DNA from 4 places in the Psychromonas saccharinae genome. Region 3 is predicted to be linked to each of the others. Evidence: riboswitches for the same ligand, from Rfam matches in the RefSeq annotation. Region 3 holds a riboswitch; each other region holds the start of a gene.
What was found. Region 3 has a riboswitch for thiamine pyrophosphate ahead of thiB (thiamine ABC transporter substrate binding subunit). Riboswitches for the same ligand answer to the same signal wherever they lie in the genome.

Region 1 (5,392 bases), 830 kb from region 3:
GGGATCTAACATTCTGTATCCTAATGCTGTGAGGCTAATATCTAAAACCAAATGGTGAAACGACCATTAGGTGACGAGCTAACTGTTTTGATGCATTGACTGGTATCCAGACAATAATATGAACAAGATTGTAACAAATGGGAATCTTTTTCCAAAGGGACTTGTCACCCTAAAACCATTAAATATCAATATATTCATTAAAACACAGCAATTGTTGTTTATCTCACCAGCAAAAATCACTCAATCTCATCACATTGCTGTGGATATTGAAACAAAAGTCCCCCCGAAAGAGCAGCCACCGCTAATTTAGGTATGGTATAATTTTTTAATCTAATACAGTGTTATATAAGGAATACCTGCGTGGCCAATCATCAAAATCATCTACAATATTCACTACTTGGCCAAAACAAACAACATGAGCCATTAGCTTCACGTATGCGCCCTAGCACCCTGGCTGAATACATTGGCCAGGCACATTTATTAGAAAATAAAAACTCACCTTTAAGACAAGCAATTGAACACGGTATTATTCACTCATGTGTGCTTGTTGGTCCACCGGGAACAGGGAAATCGACTTTAGCCAGTATTATGGCCAACAGTGCTGATGCCTATATTAAACATTTATCGGGAGTAATGGATGGGGTAAAATCGATCCGAGAAGCCGTTGCTTTTGCTAAACAAAACAATGATAGACCCACGGTAATTTACCTTGATGAAATCCATCGATTATCTAAATCACAACAGGATTCATTATTACCGCATATTGAAGATGGTACTGTTCATTTGATTGCAGCGACAACCGAGAACGTCGCCTTCGAATTAAATAAAGCGTTACTCTCAAGGTTAGCTATTTACCTATTAAAAACCTTACCTAGCGATGCGTTAGTTACTATGCTTAAACGGGCAATTAATGATACAAGTCGAGGCCTTAATCAAGGTGACATTCAATATCAAATAATTTGTGAAGACGGTTTACTCGAGGTTATTGCTAACCTTGCGAATGGTGATATGCGTATTGCCCTTAATACATTAGAGCGGCTGTATGATACATCTCGACCACACGATGGTTCAATTGAAATTAAATTAACCAAAGAAACCTTAAAAAGTATTATCGATTCTAAAACTACACGTTTTGATAAAAAAGGTGAAGATTGGTATAACTTAATCAGTGCTTTTCACAAAAGTATACGTGGTTCAGATGCACAGGCAGGACTTTATTGGGCAGCTAGAATGATTCATTCAGGTTGTCCTCATGATTATATTTTCCGTCGCATGTTAGCAATTGCATCTGAGGACGTTGGCAATGCAGAGCCCAATGCCGTTAAATTAGTATTAAGCTGTTGGCAAGCCTTTGAACGTTTAGGTATTGCTGAAACAGACTCACTGGCGCAAGCTGTGACTTACCTGGCAAGTTGTCCGAAAAGTAATGCGATCCATTTAGCGTGGAAAAAAGCATTATACGACGCTAAACATTTACCAGACTACGATGTGCCAATGCACTTAAGAAATGCCCCAAGACAAACCATGGCTGATTTAGGCTACGGTGTTGGCTACCGATATAGCCATGATGAAGATGGCGCCTATTCCATCGGCCAACAATATCTACCCGATGAATTAGTCGATGCAGTTTATTATGAGCCAAATGATAGGGGATTCGAGAAAAAGATAAAAGATAAATTGGCTTACTTACAGATGCTAGAAACGAATCATAAACGCTAATAGACACCTAACCCACATGGACTAGTAACCAACATGGGCTAGGCGCTAAAATCAACGTAACAATATAGGCACATAGTCCCGTACATTCGGTACTGCATCAATAATATTATGTTCAACCATAAATTGAGCATAATGATTATAACGTTGCATATCCGTCGCAGCGGGACGTAAAGAGAAGCGCGTTAATGTATCATTCCAAGCACGTTTATTTAATTCATTATTTAATGTGTCCGGTGAATAAGTAACAAACTCTTTCCATGATTCATCTTGATGATTAACAATATAATTAGCAGCTTGCTCTAATGCGTTATTAAATGCGATTACAACGTGCTTATCATAATTTTTAGCATTCGCAATCAATATAAGCTCATCATAAACAGGCACCCCATGTTCTTCTGGAAAAAAACTTTTAGTTTGAATGCCTTCTAATGCCAAATGAGTAGCTTCAAAGTTTCGAAATCCCCCCCAGATTGCATCTACTTCACCAGAAGCCAGGGAAGTGGTTAAATTCATGCCAACATTTACTATTTCAACATCGGTAAGCTGTACATTATGCGACATTAACATCGGCCCTAATGCCGCTTGCTCATTGCCAACTACGGATATACCAATTTTTTTACCTTTGAGGTCGGTTAACCCTTTAATATGACTATTATCTAATACTGTTAATGCATTAAGTGGGGTCGCAATTAACGTAGCCGTTCGAATAAGTGGTAAACCGGCAGCAACATCCATAATCAAACTTGGTTGATAGGAAACAGCGAGGTCAACTTTCCCCTCTGCAACCAACTTAGCAGGCATACTCGGATCTTCAGGCTGTTGAATATCAATATCAAGACCTTGTGCCTTAAAGTATCCACGTAGCTGAGCGATAACAATCGGCCCATGGTTTGGATTAACAAACCAATCGAGCATTAAAGTTACTTTTTTATTCTTAGCCATCACCGATGATGACATAGTAGTGACAATCAACAGGATAATTGTTAATAGTTTATTGAATTTCATTAATGTTCCTTCTATGCCTTTTACATATAAGATACTTGACGCTTTTAATGCACAATTATTTTTTAATAAAACCGATTACGATTAATTAAAAAATCACTCCGCCAAATATAGGGATGGTGCAAGAGAGTACCATAGACATTAAATAATCGGTATACCACTGCATAAAATCTCAATCGAACATTATCGTAAATCTTGATGGCCTCGAAAAAAATGATTAACGGGACCATGCCCATGACCAACGGATAATTCATCTGCATGAGCAATGGCTAATGAAATATATTGTTTAGCAAGCATAATAGATTGATATAAGTCGTGGCCTTGCGCCAAATAAGAAGCAATAGCAGAAGACAATGTACAACCCGTTCCATGAGTATTTTTTGTATCAATGCGACGACGGGAAAATGATTCAATTGAATCCTGCGTAATCAATATATCAACGCTTATTTCATTCATTGCTAAATGCCCTCCTTTCAATAATATCGCATTAGGTGTTAACGCCCTTAATGGGTTAACAAAATTGTTTATATTATCGATTTCTAAAGAGTATTTTTGCCCAGTCAATACAGCTGCTTCCGGGATATTAGGTGTAATTAAATGGGCTAATGGAAATAGGTCGGATATTAATGTATTCATTGCAGAGGAAGGCAACAACAAATCACCACTGGTTGCCACCATAACCGGGTCAACAACAACAAATGCAGGGCGATACTGTTTTATTTTTTGCGCAACAAGTTTAATAATATCAATGCCGGCTAGCATGCCAACTTTGACCGCAACAATATTAAGATCCAGAAAAACTGCATCCAGTTGCTTTGCAATATACGCAAGGGGGATTGGAAATATAGCACTGACAGATTGCGTATTTTGAGCTGTTATTGCAGTGATCACCGAACACGCATAACCACCAGTAGCTGAAATAGCCTTAATATCAGCTTGAATACCGGCACCCCCACCGCTATCAGAGCCCGCAATAGTTAAGACAATCGGGGGAGACTTTGTCGTATTAGTGGCTAAATCAATGGAATTTGACATAAATTTCCTCTCACCAGCGAGCAGGATCTACATCAAGCAACTCTTTGCTTTTTCTAACAAAAAGCATAAATAGCAAGATAATAGTTCCCTACGCCAGTATTAACTGAATCAGGTTCTACGGGTCTTGCTCAATAGTGAATCAACTAATACGCAATCTCAGCCTTAACAGCCCCCCGACTATATTTATATAAGTACAATAACGAAAAAGGTCGAATTGCACTTATGTGTATGCGTAAATCTAACGTTGGTCGTCGACCTCTACCCCCTCAGGTATCGAAAAAGTAAAGTAATCTGCAGGTATATTTTTACTTTTTTGAGAGTACGTTAAGGCGAAATCACTACGTTGTCCTTGTGCTTCAATTACTTCAAAACGGCTAATATTCCCCGTTTTATCAAATTCAAAAATAAAACTATTTTGCGGCGCACTGACGTCTTTCGTTTTAATCATAAATTGTTCATTTTGTTTTTTAACTGTGTATTTATCCCACTGAGCTTGAGTGGCCCCAGAAAGTAAAACAAAGGGTGTACCTGCAATTGCATCACTTAAATTGACCAAGGTAACCTGTTCAATAAAAGGACTGTACATCCACATGGTAACGCCATCTGAGATAATAAGATCTTGTTCTGGTGTCAACACTTCCCAACGAAATTTACCAGGGCGAGAAATAGACAGTGTCCCTTCGCTTTTATTGAGTACCTTGCCTTCGGCATTCGTCACAACTTGAGAAAACTGAGCATTAATTTGCTTAAACTGTGCTAACTTTTCCTTTAATAAATCAGCATCACTTTGCGTGGCAGAAACAGCATAAAGTGGAGTCATTATCAGTAAAAATGCCGCTAAAATAATTTTTTTCATTGTTTAATCCTTGACTGGAGGTGGTGCAAGTACATCACGACTGCTATTTGCACCAGAAGGCGCGCTAATCACGCCCTGTGCTTGTAATTGATCAACCAATCTGGCTGAACGATTGTAACCAATTCTAAATTTACGTTGAATACTGGAAATCGACACTTTACGTGTTTCCGTTATAAATGCGACAACTTCATCAAATAGCGCATCAATCTCTTCATCTCCTTCAGCTTCTTCACCAGGAAGAAGCGTATCTAAGGACGTTTCACCATTAAGAATATCTTGAATATAATTCGGCTCACCACGTTTTTTCCAATCATTAACCACTTTATGAACTTCATGATCATCAACAAACGCCCCATGAACACGTGTTGGTACGCCCACACCTGGTGGCATATAAAGCATATCACCATGACCCAGTAATGTTTCAGCGCCCTGCTGTCCTAAAATAGTACGAGAATCAATTTTACTTGAAACCTGAAAGGCAATACGCGTTGGTATATTGGCTTTAATCAAACCAGTAATAACATCAACCGATGGACGTTGTGTTGCAAGAATTAAATGAATGCCTGCCGCACGTGCTTTCTGTGCAATACGAGTAATCAGCTCTTCACATTTCTTACCAACAATCATCATCATATCGGCAAACTCATCAACAACGACAACAATACTTGGCAATTTTTCTAATTCTGGTGCTGAGACATCCATACTATCGCCCGGTTTCCATAAAGGATCGGTCAAAGGTTCACCTGCTTCAATACTTTCTTTCACTGCTTTATTATAACC
Region 2 (5,392 bases), 1.3 Mb from region 3:
TATACCAAGTTACCCCACGCTGGTACAGTCCGAATATTTTCACGATTTAGGACCATTAGGTCCAAGCTCTGAAGCTATAGCTAGCTGTGATGATGTCATAAATAGATTCATTGGACATACCGATAAGGATTTAAAAAGAACAGTACTAATGGCGATATTATGTAAAGGAGGCCATTTAACGATTCTTGGTGAGCCCATGGATCGTATTGCTAATATTGATGTCATGATTAAATATTTTGACGATGATGATGAACCTTTCGTCATTAATTATGTTTTGGAGGGGATGCTAAAAAAAGGCAATGAATTTAACGAGCTCCAAGAAGCCGATAATGCCATAGCAGTCTATGACAATATAGAACAAAAATTTAATCGATATAATCAGTATCAACTTGAAGATATTACAACGCTCATCACCGCAATGGTCAATAAAAACAAATTACTTAATAAACTCGACCATATTGATGAAGCACTTACCAATTTCAATAATTTAATAACTCGCTACGAAGACTTTCCCGAAGTAGATATCAAGCCAATACTTATCCCCTATGCAGATGTGCTAGCAAAATCTGAACGCTGTAAAGATGCTATCGCATATTACAATATAATGATCGAACATTTTGCAGAGTCAAGTGAGTCACAAACGATAAAAGAAATTACTCGAGCTTATACTGGCAAAGCCATTATATTAGAGCATATGGAGCAAAATAATTTAGCAATTGACATTTACGATAGGCTTATTGATGATTTTAGTTCCATAGATGATCACGATATAACTTATGAGTTGATACCTATGGCTTATGTTGGAAAAGCAATATTATTACAACGAAAGGGCGAAAAGTATGAAGCCACTGCAATCTTAGAAGCTTTGATGTATTACAACAAAAATAATATTTATACAGGTTTAAATTACATTGTTAAAGGATACCAACATCGTACAAAACTGTTACTCGATATGGGCAGACTTTCAGAGGCAAAAGTTACCTGTGACCTAATTGTAAACCTGATTCAAGACATCGCAAAAGAAAGTGATAATACTGAAGAAATGATCGCTGAAATCCAGCAAGATAAAGAAAAGATAGCCGATGCTGTACAATAGAAAAGTTAACAATTCAATATTTATGATAACAGTGAAAATTGAATAATTCTGCCCTTAACCAACTATTGTAAATAACTCAATAGCTGCTTTTTATACATTAAAAATTGCGGTGACAGACTAAATGCATCGCGATCTTGTAATGCCCTTATTATCGGTATTTCTTTCACAATTCTGCCAGGGCTACCCGCCATGACATACACCTTATCGGATAAATAAATAGCCTCGTCAATATCATGGGAAACAAAGAGTGTAGCAAGCTCTATTTTTTGCATGATAGACAAATACCACTGATGCATTTCGTGTTTGGTCAATGCATCTAATGCAGAAAAAGGTTCGTCCAATAAGGCAACTTTATTAGAAAAAAGATACGTCCGTAACAGTGCCGCTCGCTGACGCATGCCACCACTTAATTGCGAAGGATATTTTTTTTGTGTGCCAGACAATCCAAATTGATCAAAATAGCTATTAACCTTGATCCGAGCCTTTTTCTTAGACATACCCTTAATAATAAGCGGCAAGGCAATATTATCTTCAATGGTACGATAAGGGAGTAACATGTCTTTTTGTAACATATAACTCACCTTACCCGCTTGCCCGGTAATATCATGACCATCAAGTAACACATGCCCCATTGTCGGTTGATGCAAACCCGATAAAATTTGAAACAAAGTCGTTTTACCCACACCACTTGTACCTATCAGACAGGCGATTTCATTTTTTTCCAATTGAATGGATATATCATCAATAACCGCTTGCCCTTCATAGGATTGGGCTATGTTTTTTGCTTGAAAAATCGGCATCGCTTAATCTAAAGGTAAATAGTCATTAGTGAATCCAGTGCCTGCGGGAATTGGCGTTTTCAACACCTTAACTTGGTATAACCAATCGTAAAATGCATTCCATCTTTTAGGGTCAAACTCTCCCCAATGTGCAGCTTCGGCTTGATATTGATCCGCTAGCCATTGTTGGCTTTTCATCACTAATTTTTCATCTAACTCGGGCACAAGTTTGGTTAAAATTTTAGCCGCTTGATTGGGATGAGCCATCGCAAATTGATAGCCTTTTTCGGTCGCACGTAAAAATGCTTTTGCTTGTTCAGGATTCGCTTTAAGGTACTCATCGCCTGCAATTAAAATCGGATTATAATAGTCAAGTTCAGGTGCATAATCTTTAAACGCCATGAAGTTAGTCTCTACTCCGGCAATATCAGCTCTAATTTTATCCCACGCATAGTAAACCCAAACACTATCGACATTGGTTTGAATGGCTGAAATAGCATCGGCCACGGTACTTGGAATTAATGTTAGTTTTGAATAATCGCCACCATCGGACTCGATTAACTCCTTCATCATCGCTTTTTCAATGGCCATATCCCAAGTTGCGTATTTATGTCCAGCTAATGCTTTAGGTCGTGTAATTCCAGAAGACGCTAATGTAACAAGGCCCGATGTATTATGTTGAATTAACGCAGCAATAGCAGTCACTGGCACCTTATTTCTTCGAGTAAAGGCCGGCACTAAAGAGTCTTGAAAACTCACACCAAATTGGGCGCGCCCACTCGCAATTAACATCGCAGCATCACCATCACTTGGCTGAGCAATATCCACTTTAAGCCCTTCTGCTTCGTAATACCCCTTTTCCTGTGCGACATAAACTCCGGTATGATTTGTATTGGGCGTCCAATCTAACAAAAACGTAATAGGTACTAATGTATTATTTTCGTCCGCAGCCATAACGTTACAGCTGATACATATCGACATAACGATATAAAGTAAGTTTTTCATCTATTTATCTTCCTTAATTATTTTGCTCTTTCCCATTTAAGGGCAGTATATTTTAATAAATCTATTAATTTCATCAGCACTAAACTTAAGATCGAAATCAGGAATATAACCGCAAACATTTCATCGAATGCATAGGATTTTTTGACTCGAATCATATAGACGCCTAACCCTTCAAACCCGCCAAGCCATTCAGAAATAACGGCAGCGACAATAGAGTAAGTAACAGAGATTTTGAGACTCGAAAAGAAATGAGTCATCGACCCCGGCAGCTTTATATATCGAAATATTTGCAGCTTTCCCGCCCCCATTGCTCGCATTAAATCAACCATATCTTTATCTGCTGATTTAAAACCATCGAGTAACCCTATTGTGATAGGAAAAAAGGTGGTTAACGCAACCAATACCATTTTAGGCGCCATGCCATACCCCATCCACAGTACTAACAGCGGTGCAATAGCAATGGTTGGAATGGTTTGAGTAAGCACAACTAATGGGTAAAAACTGCGATAGGCAAAGTTGAATTCATCCATTAAAACAGCAACGATAAAACCAACAATAATTCCTAAGCTCAATCCCCAAAAAGCTTCCACTAGGGTGACACTTGTATGTTGCATTAAAAGTGAAAAATCACGGATAAAGGCGTGGGCAACATCAAGAGGAGATGGCAGCATAAAAGCAGGCACAATATTTTCTGCACAAATAAACGCCCATATCCCAATAAGCAAAAGCAGTGTGCCAATAGGGATGCATTTATTGATGATGTTTAGTGACCTTTTTATCAATAGATAATACGTCACCTTCCGGGTGGTAAGTCACTTTGATATAAGATGCAACGCCCGGTGTGCCAGCATTAATTGCAATTTTGTGGCATTCTTTTAATACATCAAATAATTGGTCAAAATCACCTTCAATAGAGGTTTCACAGGGGCCAACGTAATAACTTAACCCAGTGCTTTTTATATAATCGATAACGTTATCAACCACGCGGATGATTTCATCTTTATCGACGGTTTCTGGTAATATTTGAATGGCAACACTTGCTTCCATCGGTTTAATCCTTTCGTAAAAATTAACAATGAAAGAATATAAAGCAAAAAAAAGCCCCACTATTAACAATAATAGTAGGGCCTGAATTCTCAGTATAATCTCCCTACGCCGGCATAACCCGGATCAGGTAATAAGGGTCAAACTCTATGAGTTCTCTCAGCCGCTAGGCCCCCCCGATTCCAAAATCAGAATAGATAACCTTGATTTTATTGTCAATAGAAAGGTCACGATAAAATCACTTCCAAAAAAGGAAGCATAAAGCTGATGACAATATCGACATGATTAAATGTTTAATAAAAATATAAATCCGTAACAAACCTGTCACATTACGGTGCTAGCCTAGCAGTCATTCTAAAACCAATTGTATTAAATATGTGATCTAAATTTTGCGCAGGAAAATAGATCAGCTAATTATTACGATTGGTATAAATACCCGACTTCTAAATATTAACTAGGTAATCCCATGACAAACTCATTAGATAAAGACACTGATTTTAGCAAGATGGTGAATGCACGTTTATCTCGACGTGGTTTTTTATTCGGTTCAGCAGCCATCGGCGCGGGGACATTTTTAGCCTTGAACCCAGTGGCAAAAGCAATTGCAGGAAGCATAAATAGCCCATTATTAAATTTCACGGCAATTCCAACTTCAACGGCTGACACAATAACCGTACCAGCAGGTTATACCACGCGTAATTTAATGTCTTGGGGTGACCCTATTTTTGCCAATGCTCCTGCGTTTAATGCCGATGGCCAACAAAACTCAACGGCACAGGCAATGCAATTTGGTGATAATACCGATGGTATGAGCTTATTTCCAATGTCCAAAGACCGAGCTCTACTGGCTGTTAATAATGAATACACTAATTATAAATTTCTTTTTCCACATCAAGGTAAATCAATGACAGCCGACGATGTAAAAAAAGCACAAGCTGCATTAGGTGTCACAATTGTCGAAATAGGTAAACAAAATGGACAATGGGTTATGGATAAAAACGGCAAACTAAATCGCCGTATCACTGCAAATACAGAAATGTTAATGACAGGGCCAGCGACAGGTCATGAGCTATTAAAGACAAAAGCTGATCCAACCGGTACAAAAATACTCGGTACCATTAATAATTGTTCAAACGGACAAACCCCATGGGGCACTTACCTAACCTGTGAAGAAAACTTCAATGGCTTCTTTGGCGCAGAAAAAGACGTAGAACTTAACAACGACTACGACCGCTATGGTATCGAAGCTAAACAAAGTAAATATCAATGGCATAACTTTGATGAACGTTTTGACTTAGCTAAAAATCCCAATGAACCAAACCGTTTTGGTTGGGTCGTTGAAATTGATCCCATGGATCCTACATCAACGCCATTAAAACGTAGTGCATTAGGTCGTTTCAAACATGAGAATGCTGCATTTGTTCTTGCCGATGATGGCCATGCTATTGTTTACTTAGGTGATGATGAG
Region 3 (5,392 bases):
TTCCGGTGATACAAGTGGAAATGGGTTAGCTAGGTTACCCAATTTATTAAGACAACATAAACCAGATCTAGTTCTTATTGAATTAGGTGCAAATGATGGTCTACGAGGCTTTAACCCTTCTATCATTTCAACAAACATTGAAAAAATGATAAAACTTATCCAAGCCGAAGGGGCAAAAACATTACTGATGCAGATTAATGTACCGACTAATTATGGAAAAAGATACTCACAACTTTTTAGTGGAATATACCCTAAGTTAAGCGAGAAATATGATATTCCACTGTTGCCTTTCTTTTTAGTCAATATCTTTACTGAAAATCCTGAATGGATTATGGACGATGGATTACACCCAAAACCAATCGCACAGCCTTGGATTTCAGGGTTTATGGAAAAACAATTAACGTCTTATTTAAATTAATTAATACCTTAATCAATGTTCGGTTTAACGCCCTGGACATTGATTAACTAGCCAGCATGGATAAACTTTGAAACTGCGTCAGGAATACCGGCTCTTTGTAATTGCGCCATTTCCCCCGAACTAATAATTTCCCCATGGTCAACAAATAAGTAATGTGTCGCAGCATTAAGTGCATCTGATAAATGATGAGTAACCATCATGACGGTCATATTCTGTTGCTTCGCTAACGATTTTACGATGTTAAGCATTTCTTCTCGCAAGACCGGATCTAATGCAGAAAAAGGTTCATCTAAGAGTAGCAAAGGATTATTTTGAACAAAACAACGTGCCAGTGCGACGCGTTGCTTTTGACCACCAGATAACTCACCAGGAAGTCGCGAAAGCAGTTTTTTTATACCAACTTGCTCACACACTTCGACGATCTTTTGTTGCTGTTCCTTGTTTAATTTCAGCCCAGGATTCAATCCTAGACCGATATTATCGTGGACACTTAAATGATCAAAAAGATTACGTTCTTGAAATAACATAGACAATGGTCGGAGGTAAGGTTCGGTATTAAGCATGGAATTTCCAGCAATGATAATATCGCCATTTTTAGGTTCAATAAAACCAGCAACTAAATTAAGTAATGTACTTTTGCCAGCCCCACTTCCGCCTAACACGGCAACAATATCACCTTGATTAATGGCCACATTAAAATGAAACGCTTCTTCTTCATAGTCATAAATCACATCATCAAATTTGAGCATATATATTACTTATCGTTATTTTTTAGCATTAGTTTTTCCATCATTGCAAACATACCAACACTAAATATTAATAGAAACAATGAAACAACAGCCGCAGACTCCATTTGATAACTGCCTAAAAGCTGAAATAAATACAGCGGCAACGTTTTAAAATCTTGGCTACCAAATAAAGCAATGGCACTTAAATCACCAATGGATAATACAAAGCTAATTGCATAAGCATGAATAATTGGTTTTTTAATCGCTTTCCATTCAATCAGATAAAAACGCGAAGGACCCGACATACCTAAACTGCTTGCTAATAAATTATATTGCTGAGCAATATGCAACATAGGTTGTGCTAATGTTTTAATCACATAGGGCAAAGCCATTAATGCATTAACGACAATAACAATCACTAATGCCAGATCAAAAATATTCGTCCAATTTCGTAGTAACAAAAAAATACCAGTGCTAATCACAATACCCGGTGTAACCAATATAATTGTGCCAATCAGCTCTAATTTATCTGCACGAAAACGCAATCCGAGTAAACGCCAGCGACGACTGCTTATTAAAATGAGCATACCAGCGGCAAGGGCAATAAACGCAGCAAAGGTAGCAACAACAAATGAATTCCCAAGGGCAGACCAAAAATGCCAACCTGTCACTACATCGATAAATTGAGTATTAATGCCACTGAAAATTACCATCAATAAAGGAGGAATAACAAATAAAGTCACCAGAGTTATCCAACTAACATCCCACAGCAAAGCGCGTTTACTATCTGCAAATAATGGTAATTTGTCTTGCCGTTCTTCACTGGTCACCGCAATCACCTTCGAAAAACTTTGTATATATAAGACTAACCCTGCACAAAGAAACATTTGCCAGAGAGCTAATAATGCCCCCGATTGTAAATCAAAATCGAATTTAATGGCCTGATAAATAGCCAACTCAATCGTCGTTGATTTAGGGCCGCCCCCCAATGCCATGACCGTGGCAAAGCTTGTAAAACAAAGCATAAACACTAACCCGCAAACATGCGGTAATTGTTGACGTATAACAGGCCACTCGATTAATTTAAATTTATTCCAGTGATATATACCAAGGTGAGCAGATAATTTATGATGTTCAGTCGGAATCGATTGTAATGATTGTAAAAATAACCGCGCAGCAAAGGGTAAATTAAAAAATACATGAGCCAATAGAATGCCATTTAACCCATAAATTGAAAAAGGCAGTTGTTTATCAAAATAATTAAAAATATCCGAAATCACCCCACTGTTACCATAGATTGCAAGTAAACCAAAAATGCCAACTAACACTGGCAGCACAAGGGTCGTTGCAAATAGCTTCAATAGCATTTTTTTAGCAAAGAAATGACGGCGAGATAAGGCATGCGCAACGGGAATGGCCAAGACAACACTTAACAATGTTGATATAAACGACTGATAAAAACTAAATAACGTAATATGCCGGTAATAAGTGTCAGACCAAAGCGCCGTCGGATTAAAACTAGACGAATGTGATAATAACCCCACTAGCGAAGCAGCAACAAACACAAAAATAAACCCGGCAGTAATAATACCGGGTATAAAATGACGCGATCTATGCATTAATTAATATCACACTTACTCAATTGACCCATTCAACCATTCTTTTATCCATGCTTTATTATGGTTAGCGACTTCGTTATCAGGGAAATAATAAGATTTGCTTGGTTTGGATAATTGCTTAAACCCATCGGGTAAATCAACATCAATGACCGGATACATCCAATTACTCGTTGGAATAATCGATTGAAACTCTTTGCTGATAATAAATTGCATAAATTGATCAGCAAGAACGGGATGATGACTACTTTTTACTTTAGCAGCAACTTCGACCTGTTCATAATTACCTTCTGAAAAACTAGCCGCTGCATACTGTGTATTTTCTTCTGCAATAATATGATATGCCGGTGATGTGGTATAAGAAAGTACCATATCAGCTTCCCCTTCTAGGAACATATTATAAGCTTCAGACCAACCTTTCGTTACCGTCACTGTTTTTTTGGTTAGCATTGACCAAGCATCCTGCGCTTTATCGCCATATACCCATTTCATCCACAACATTAGCCCTTGGCCCGGTGTAGAGGTGCGTGGATCTTGGTAGATAACTTTAATATCATTACGCTCTTCCACCAGTTCCTTTAAACTTTTTGGTGGATTTGCCAATTTTTCTTTATTATAAACAAAGGCAAAATAACCATAATCAAAAGGAATAAAGGTTTTATCTTCCCAACCACCGGGTAAAGTGATATTGGTCATATCGACTTTATGTTCAGCTAATAGTCCCGTATTTTTTGCTACGCTCATACTATTATTATCAAGCCCAAGTATCACATCCGCTTTACTATTTTCACCTTCAAGACGAAGACGATTTAAAATAGAAACCCCATCATCAAGGGCAACAAATTCAAGCTCACAGTCACATTGAGATTCAAATGCAGCTTTAACTTTAGGACCGGGGCCCCAATCGGACGCGAAGGAATCGTACGTATAAACAACTAATTTATCAGCCAAAGCCGGCATTGAAATAAGGGTTGATACAGCAACAACAGAAAGGATTTTTTTCACTATGCACTCCATATATAGTCTGGACATGAGCATAGAAAGTGGCTATCAATAAAGGTCAAAGATTAGCTCAATTCCTACGCCAGTATTATCTGGTTCAGGTCGACGGGTAAGTTTTACAAACAATCTCAGCCTAAAAAATAAGCACCCCGTTGAGAATTATTATTATACACAAAAGGTTGAGTTAAATAATACTTATTTACGCTTTCTAGCGACTACTGATAATTAAGACATCAATAGACCGTATATCTATCAACAAACAGATGAGTTAAGGATCGAATTGATAGACGCTGATTTTTTCAGTAATAATTATAAAATATATACCCGTTACCAATCAAGATGCGTTTATCAGTCACTAGCTCGGATACCAAGGCAAGGCGTAACATGATGGCAATGGCTAGCCCTTATCGAATGTTATAACGCAGTATTGGTGTTCGAGCTAGTGACCCGCAGGGCAAGATGAGAGGCAAACATCTTCGTTGTTATAAAGTCTCGATTTAACCCGTTAGATCTTCACCTTTATGCCTAGAATCTGCTCACCTCTCATCTTGCTGATTTCTGCATCTTGAATGGTAACGGGTATAGATATCAAATATATTTAAAATATGTGAGCTATACTCTTTTTACACTATTTGAATTTCCATACTGCATAAAGAATTAAACACGGAAGGAATAATAATTATGCCCCCGACGCATTCGAATATTCACCAACAGCCAATATATCCATCGATCAAAAAGTTACGAAATCGCTATAAAACAGCATTATCTCTCATCGCCATTCTTATTATTTTATCGCAAATTGTTATGCAGTCGCTATTATCTAATTTAGTTCATGATTCCGATACAATAAACCTTGCTGGCAGACAGCGCATGTTAAGCCAGAAAATCACTAAATTAAGTTATTATATTTTATCAACCTCCTCGTTTGAGCAAACAAATCGCTATCGCAGTGAACTAAAAAAAACCACTGCATTATGGCAAACATCACATGATGGATTGATTAATGGCAATAAAGCACTCAATTTACGCGCTAAAAATAGCACCGAAATAAAAGCTTTATTTGCTCAAATAGAGTCTCACTTTCAAACCATGCTTAACATAACGAAAATCGTACTCACAACCGATGAAAAACAACATCTACAAAATACGATTGCAAGATTACCGTTCTCCGAAAATGCTTTCTTAACGGGAATGGACAAAATAGTATTTCAATATGCAAAAGAAGCGAATGATAAAGTTTTAATCGCGAAATGGACTGAAATAACACTGTCTGTTATTGCCTTAATCGTTCTCTTATTAGAATTACTTTTTATTTTTACCCCCACTGCAACAAAATTACAGAAAAGTTTAGAAAAGTTAAATCAACATAAAAAAGATTTACAAAACCTATTTGCAGCCAGTCCAATTGCAATGTTATTAGTCGATCCTGAAGATTGCAGCATATTGCAATTAAACAAAAAAGCATCTGCATTAATTGGTGAGCCATTTGATGATAACGGTAAAAAAGCGGTATTAGATGACTACCTTGACGCTAATTTTGAAAGTAATAATCTGTTTATTAATAAACTTAAACAAGGCGTCAGTCTCAATGAATATGAAATGGTATTTTTAACCGCACAAGGACAAAT
Region 4 (5,392 bases), 1.9 Mb from region 3:
TAGATGCGACTGCTGCAGACACATATCGTTATCTAAATTTTGATCAAATCAAAAATTATACCGATAAGGCTGATACCGTTATTGCGGTTAAAGACGTGTCATAATCTTTAAAAAGTGGTCATATTAATAAAAAAACTATTTTCATATGAAAATAGTTTTTTTTTATGTTTTTAAATTCCCCTCTTAAAAATCAAGCTATTAAAGTAGCATAAAGGGCACAGAAGTTGACGGTGCGGTCATATTACACAAAATGACTTGTTTTTTTACCTAAAATTGATATTGTACACATGAATAAAAACAATTAGAGACTGATTTAACAGTCCGATAACCAAAATTTTAACAATTAAAATTCAATATAATAGGCGGGTGCTCTTATGTTAGAAAAAAGTTTAGTGGTGGGCGAGTTCCACATCGATACAAGTCAAAATAGCTTGATTCATGGTCGTCGTAAAGTTTATTTAGGTCCTTTACGTACTTCTCTTTTACATTTTTTATGTAAAAATGTAAATACCGTTGTAACGCGTGAAGATCTTGCTCAATATGTATGGGGTCGTTTAGTGACTGACCATACAATTAATCAACATATTTCTCAATTACGTAAAAGTATTGGGACATTAAGTTTACATGGTTTGAATATTTCAACTATTCCTAAGCGTGGCTATATTGCACGCATGGAAGGTGTTGGCGCTCCTGCTGATAGCCAAGTTTCTCCTATTTCTAAAGGTGAAAGTGCGGCAAATGAAATCAATTCAATGAAGGTATTGGTTGTTGAAGCTGAAGCTGCAGAACGTATTCAATTAATTGAGCAATTAGAATCAATTGATGTTGCTTACGTTGAAGGTGTTGCTACAACAATTGAAGCTGAACGTTCAGTTGCATTGCAAGATTTTGACCTTATCATTGTTGATTCTTTACTCGCAGATAATGCGGGAATTGAATTAGTTAAACGTATTCGTACGGGTCAAACATCAGCGGCAGCAGATATCAGTATTCTAAGTTCACATTTTGAATTACAACGTGAATTATTAGGTTTGAATTGTCTATTTGATATTCAAGGTTTATTGCTTAAACCATTTGAAGAAAGCCGTTTAAAACAAATGCTAATGGTTGCAAACAAATCTAATGTGGTATTAAAACCGCAAGCAGCTTATGAACTTGTTCCTGTTGATGTACTAGAAACAGCTGTTCAAGCGAAAGCAATTAACGAATAAGTTATCTATTTTTAATATTTAGATAAACTAAAAAGCCTTTAGTGGGAACACTAAGGGCTTTTTGTTGTCTGTTTACTTATAATGCCACTCATTAATAATTAGGTGAGCTATCTTTCTCGCGAAAATTAAGTCACATATTTAATACAGTTGGTTTATTATAAAGTTAATATTATTTGTATAAGGAATTAAAGATGATTTATGCAATTGCCACCAGTGAAAAAAAGCTTTCTCATAAATTTTCAAAAACAGAGCTATTCACTTTTTACAATGAAGAGAATAAAGAAATTGGTGTTTATAAGAACCCCGCCTTAGAAGGTAAAGGCTGTTCTTCTAAACAATCAATTATAGAACTTTTTAATAAAATGCATTGTGATGGTGTTATCGTTCGAAAAATCGGAGAGAACACACTTTCTCGTTTATTAAATGCGGGTATTCAAGTTGAACAGGGGAATACTCGTCATACAACGGAAGAGTTACTTGAAAATGCACGTTTACATACAAGTCCTTTAACTCGTCCGGAGCAAGGCGTTAAAAGCAAAGGTAGTCGTTGTAGTACTCATTAATTGGGAGGAATTATGGAATTTATTATCGCATTTGTTATTTTTTTATTAGTTGTTGTTGCGATGGCGATTGGTGTCATTATGGGTGGTAAACGCATTCAAGGCAGTTGTGGTGGACTTTCTAGTGTGGGAATCGAAAAAAGTTGTGACTGTGAAACCGTGTGTGATGAACATAAACCTACTTTATACCAAATTCAAGAGCCAACTAAATAGCTCAAAGGTAGCTGTCAGTTTTTAGCCTGTCAGCTATCAGTTTTTTATTTTTGATATTCTCTTGCTTCTTACATCATCCCTGAGATGTATCTTCTTCGTTATCATCTTAACTCCTCTGTTACCCCCGAGGTATTTTGATCGGGGTGCTCTTAACACGAGTCAACCCAAACATACTTAGTTTTTCTTTTACTGATGTCTGATAGCTAAAAACTAATCGCTGCTTTTTCCTTTTATTCATCTAATTTTTACTCTATACTGATTTTTCTTGTCGGAGTGCCTTAGGGCTGAGACTGCTTTTAATAAGCGGGATCCGTGGAACCTGATTGGGTTAGTACCTACGAAGGGAACAAGGTGAAGTCACTATTCATGTGATCTTTATACTTTCCACTATTTTTCGACAAGCACTCTTTTTCACTTTAAAAGGTAAAGAATGCTATGTCTACTCAAGTAAATACAAATCTAAAAACGACTAATCGTCATGGCTTATCACGCAAAGAATCGCGTCAAGCTGCGCAAGATTATATCCATAATTTAAATAATGAATCCTACCCTAATTCTGAAAAAATATTTATCAAGGGAGTACTTCATCCAATCAAAGTGGCAATGCGCCAAATTCATCAAAGTGACACCGCTATTGGTGACGATGAACACAATCCAAGTGTTGAAAAAAACGAACCTATTCCTGTTTATGATACTTCAGGTCCCTATACTGATTCAAAAGTACAAATTGATGTGCACCTTGGTTTAGATAAGCTACGCCATAGTTGGATTACTGCACGTGATGATAGTGAAACATTAAGTGGGGTATCTTCAGAATTTGCACTAAAACGCCTAAATGATAATAAATTAGATGAATTACGTTTCGCTCATTTAGCTAAGCCTTTACGTGCTAAAAAAGGGAAAATTGTTACTCAAATGCATTATGCACGTCAGGGAATTATTACGCCTGAAATGGAATACGTTGCGATTAGAGAAAATATGGGGCGCGAACGGATAAAAAATACAGATTTACATTCTCAGCATAAGGGCCATAGTTTTGGTGCGCATTTACAGGAAAATATCACACCTGAATTTGTACGCAGTGAGATTGCGCGTGGTAGAGCGATTATTCCCGCCAATATAAATCATCCTGAATTAGAGCCAATGATTATCGGGCGTAATTTTTTGGTTAAGGTTAATGCGAATATTGGTAATTCTTCGGTGAGTTCTTCCATTGAAGAAGAAGTTGAGAAACTTGTTTGGTCGACATTGTGGGGCGGCGATACGGTTATGGATTTATCAACGGGCCGCAATATTCATGAAACACGAGAATGGATATTACGTAATTCCCCTGTGCCTATTGGTACAGTTCCTATTTATCAAGCACTTGAAAAAGTGAATGGGATTGCTGAAGACCTATCGTGGGAAGTTTTTCGAGATACCTTGATCGAACAAGCAGAGCAAGGCGTGGATTATTTTACGATCCATGCGGGTGTATTATTACGTTTTGTGCCGATGACTGCTAAACGTCTAACGGGAATTGTCTCGCGAGGCGGTTCTATTATGGCCAAATGGTGTTTATCACATCATAAAGAAAACTTTGCCTATCAATATTTCCGTGAAATTTGTTTGATTTGTCAGCAGTATGATGTGTCATTGTCGCTTGGCGATGGTTTGCGTCCTGGTTCTATTGCAGATGCTAATGATCAGGCTCAGTTTGCAGAATTAGAAATTTTAGGTGAGCTCAGTAAGATCGCCTGGGAGCATGATGTTCAGGTGATTATTGAAGGTCCTGGCCATATTCCGATGCAAATGATCAAAGAAAATATGGATAAACAGTTAGAAGACTGCTTTGAAGCACCATTTTATACATTAGGCCCTTTAACGACGGATATTGCCCCTGGTTACGATCATATCACATCGGCTATTGGTGCAGCACAGATAGGCTGGTACGGATGTGCAATGCTGTGTTATGTCACCCCAAAAGAACATTTAGGTTTACCGAATAAGGATGACGTAAAAACGGGATTGATTACTTATAAATTAGCTGCTCATGCTGCCGATTTAGCAAAAGGCCATCCCGGTGCTCAAATTCGTGATAATGCATTATCTAAAGCGCGATTCGAGTTTCGTTGGGAAGATCAGTTTAATTTAGGGTTAGATCCAGTCACAGCTAGAGAATTTCATGATCAAACCCTGCCACAAACTTCAGGTAAAGTCGCTCATTTTTGTTCCATGTGTGGGCCTAAATTCTGCTCAATGAAAATTACTCAGGATGTGCGTGATTATGCAAAACAATTAGAAGATGGAGATATATCGATAAAGTTATTAGATGAAACCATCACAATGTCTGCTGAGCAAGGCATGCAGGAAAAAGCAAAACAGTTTAATGAAAGCGGCGCTGAAATATATCAACCTGCGATTGTAAAAATAGAAGAGGTATAAATGAACCCTATCGTTTGGACAATTTCAGCGTCGGATCCTATTGGTAGGACTGGGATTCAAGCTGATCTCCTTACTATAAATGATCTAGCTGGAGAACCATGCTCTGTGATTAGCGCTATTGCGATTGCGGAACTTGGCGTGTTCGAATCAATTTCTGAAGATGTTTTTATTCAGCAATTGGATGGTTTAGCAAAAACTAACCCAGCAAAAGTGATTAAAATCGGGCAGTTAGCTAATATTGAGCAAGTACAGATTCTTGCAGAAAAATTAGCGATGTATAAGCAGACTTGGGAAGTGCCCCCTTTTATTATTTATGATCCCGTTGCTATCGTGGAATCGGAGCATAATATTGTTGAGCCCAGCATTATTGAACAAATTAAAAATAAGTTATTGCCATTGATTGATCTGCTAACTTTAAATGCCCGTGAAGTGTTTATTTTATCAGGTCATGCATTACTCACTGGCGAATCCTGTAAGCCGGCTGCACTTGCGCTAATATCATTGGGTTGTAAAAGTGTATTAATTAAAGGGGGGAACTTTGATTTAATCGAGAACAGATGTATTGATTATTGGACTGATGGACAAAGAGAAATTGTATTAAGTAGTGAACGTTTAAAAAATACATTTGGTTTGGGACTAGGCGCTATTTTAGCGAGTGCGATGGCGGCTGTTATCGCGCAACATTATTTTATTGACGATGCTTTTGTCCTTGCTAAGGCATATTTAAACCAACGATTAAAGTCAGCCCAAATAAACAAAAGTGCAAAGTTAGTCAATATTGGCTGGCCTGTTTCATTGTCTGATTTCCCCGAAGTTGTTTTTCCTGAATCGAAAGCGGGTTATGAATTTGATTTATCAGGTTGTTTAGAGGCGGGCGCTGAATTTTTATCCTGTGATACCAGTAAACTTGGACTTTACCCTGTAATAGACAGTATTGAGTGGTTAGAAAAAGTATTAATGCTTGGCGTTAAAACCGTTCAATTA

Region 1: another riboswitch for thiamine pyrophosphate. It lies ahead of thiD (bifunctional hydroxymethylpyrimidine kinase/phosphomethylpyrimidine kinase); the one in region 3 lies ahead of thiB (thiamine ABC transporter substrate binding subunit).
Region 2: another riboswitch for thiamine pyrophosphate. It lies ahead of ACR30L_RS03125 (thiamine-binding protein); the one in region 3 lies ahead of thiB (thiamine ABC transporter substrate binding subunit).
Region 4: another riboswitch for thiamine pyrophosphate. It lies ahead of thiC (phosphomethylpyrimidine synthase ThiC); the one in region 3 lies ahead of thiB (thiamine ABC transporter substrate binding subunit).

Annotation. Positions count from the first base shown of each region.
Region 1 is NZ_CP195153.1:2,783,870-2,789,261, forward strand. It holds gene serS (serine--tRNA ligase) at 1-12, opposite strand, end outside; gene ACR30L_RS12350 (replication-associated recombination protein A) at 361-1,719, shown strand; gene ACR30L_RS12355 (ABC transporter substrate-binding protein) at 1,771-2,724, opposite strand; gene thiD (bifunctional hydroxymethylpyrimidine kinase/phosphomethylpyrimidine kinase) at 2,905-3,756, opposite strand; TPP riboswitch at 3,825-3,942, opposite strand; gene lolA (outer membrane lipoprotein chaperone LolA) at 3,995-4,612, opposite strand; gene ACR30L_RS12370 (DNA translocase FtsK) at 4,616-5,392, opposite strand, start outside.
Region 2 is NZ_CP195153.1:694,776-700,167, reverse strand. It holds gene ACR30L_RS03145 (hypothetical protein) at 1-1,096, shown strand, start outside; gene ACR30L_RS03140 (ABC transporter ATP-binding protein) at 1,159-1,896, opposite strand; gene ACR30L_RS03135 (ABC transporter substrate-binding protein) at 1,900-2,880, opposite strand; gene ACR30L_RS03130 (ABC transporter permease) at 2,898-3,605, opposite strand; gene ACR30L_RS03125 (thiamine-binding protein) at 3,631-3,927, opposite strand; TPP riboswitch at 4,011-4,112, opposite strand; gene ACR30L_RS03120 (PhoX family protein) at 4,391-5,392, shown strand, end outside.
Region 3 is NZ_CP195153.1:1,957,918-1,963,309, reverse strand. It holds gene ACR30L_RS08660 (GDSL-type esterase/lipase family protein) at 1-418, shown strand, start outside; gene thiQ (thiamine ABC transporter ATP-binding protein) at 466-1,167, opposite strand; gene thiP (thiamine/thiamine pyrophosphate ABC transporter permease ThiP) at 1,173-2,765, opposite strand; gene thiB (thiamine ABC transporter substrate binding subunit) at 2,781-3,767, opposite strand; TPP riboswitch at 3,822-3,926, opposite strand; gene ACR30L_RS08640 (diguanylate cyclase domain-containing protein) at 4,446-5,392, shown strand, end outside.
Region 4 is NZ_CP195153.1:3,896,132-3,901,523, reverse strand. It holds gene acnB (bifunctional aconitate hydratase 2/2-methylisocitrate dehydratase) at 1-104, shown strand, start outside; gene ACR30L_RS17475 (winged helix-turn-helix domain-containing protein) at 375-1,211, shown strand; gene ACR30L_RS17470 (NifB/NifX family molybdenum-iron cluster-binding protein) at 1,403-1,774, shown strand; gene nqrM ((Na+)-NQR maturation NqrM) at 1,787-1,984, shown strand; TPP riboswitch at 2,244-2,347, shown strand; gene thiC (phosphomethylpyrimidine synthase ThiC) at 2,420-4,408, shown strand; gene thiE (thiamine phosphate synthase) at 4,409-5,392, shown strand, end outside.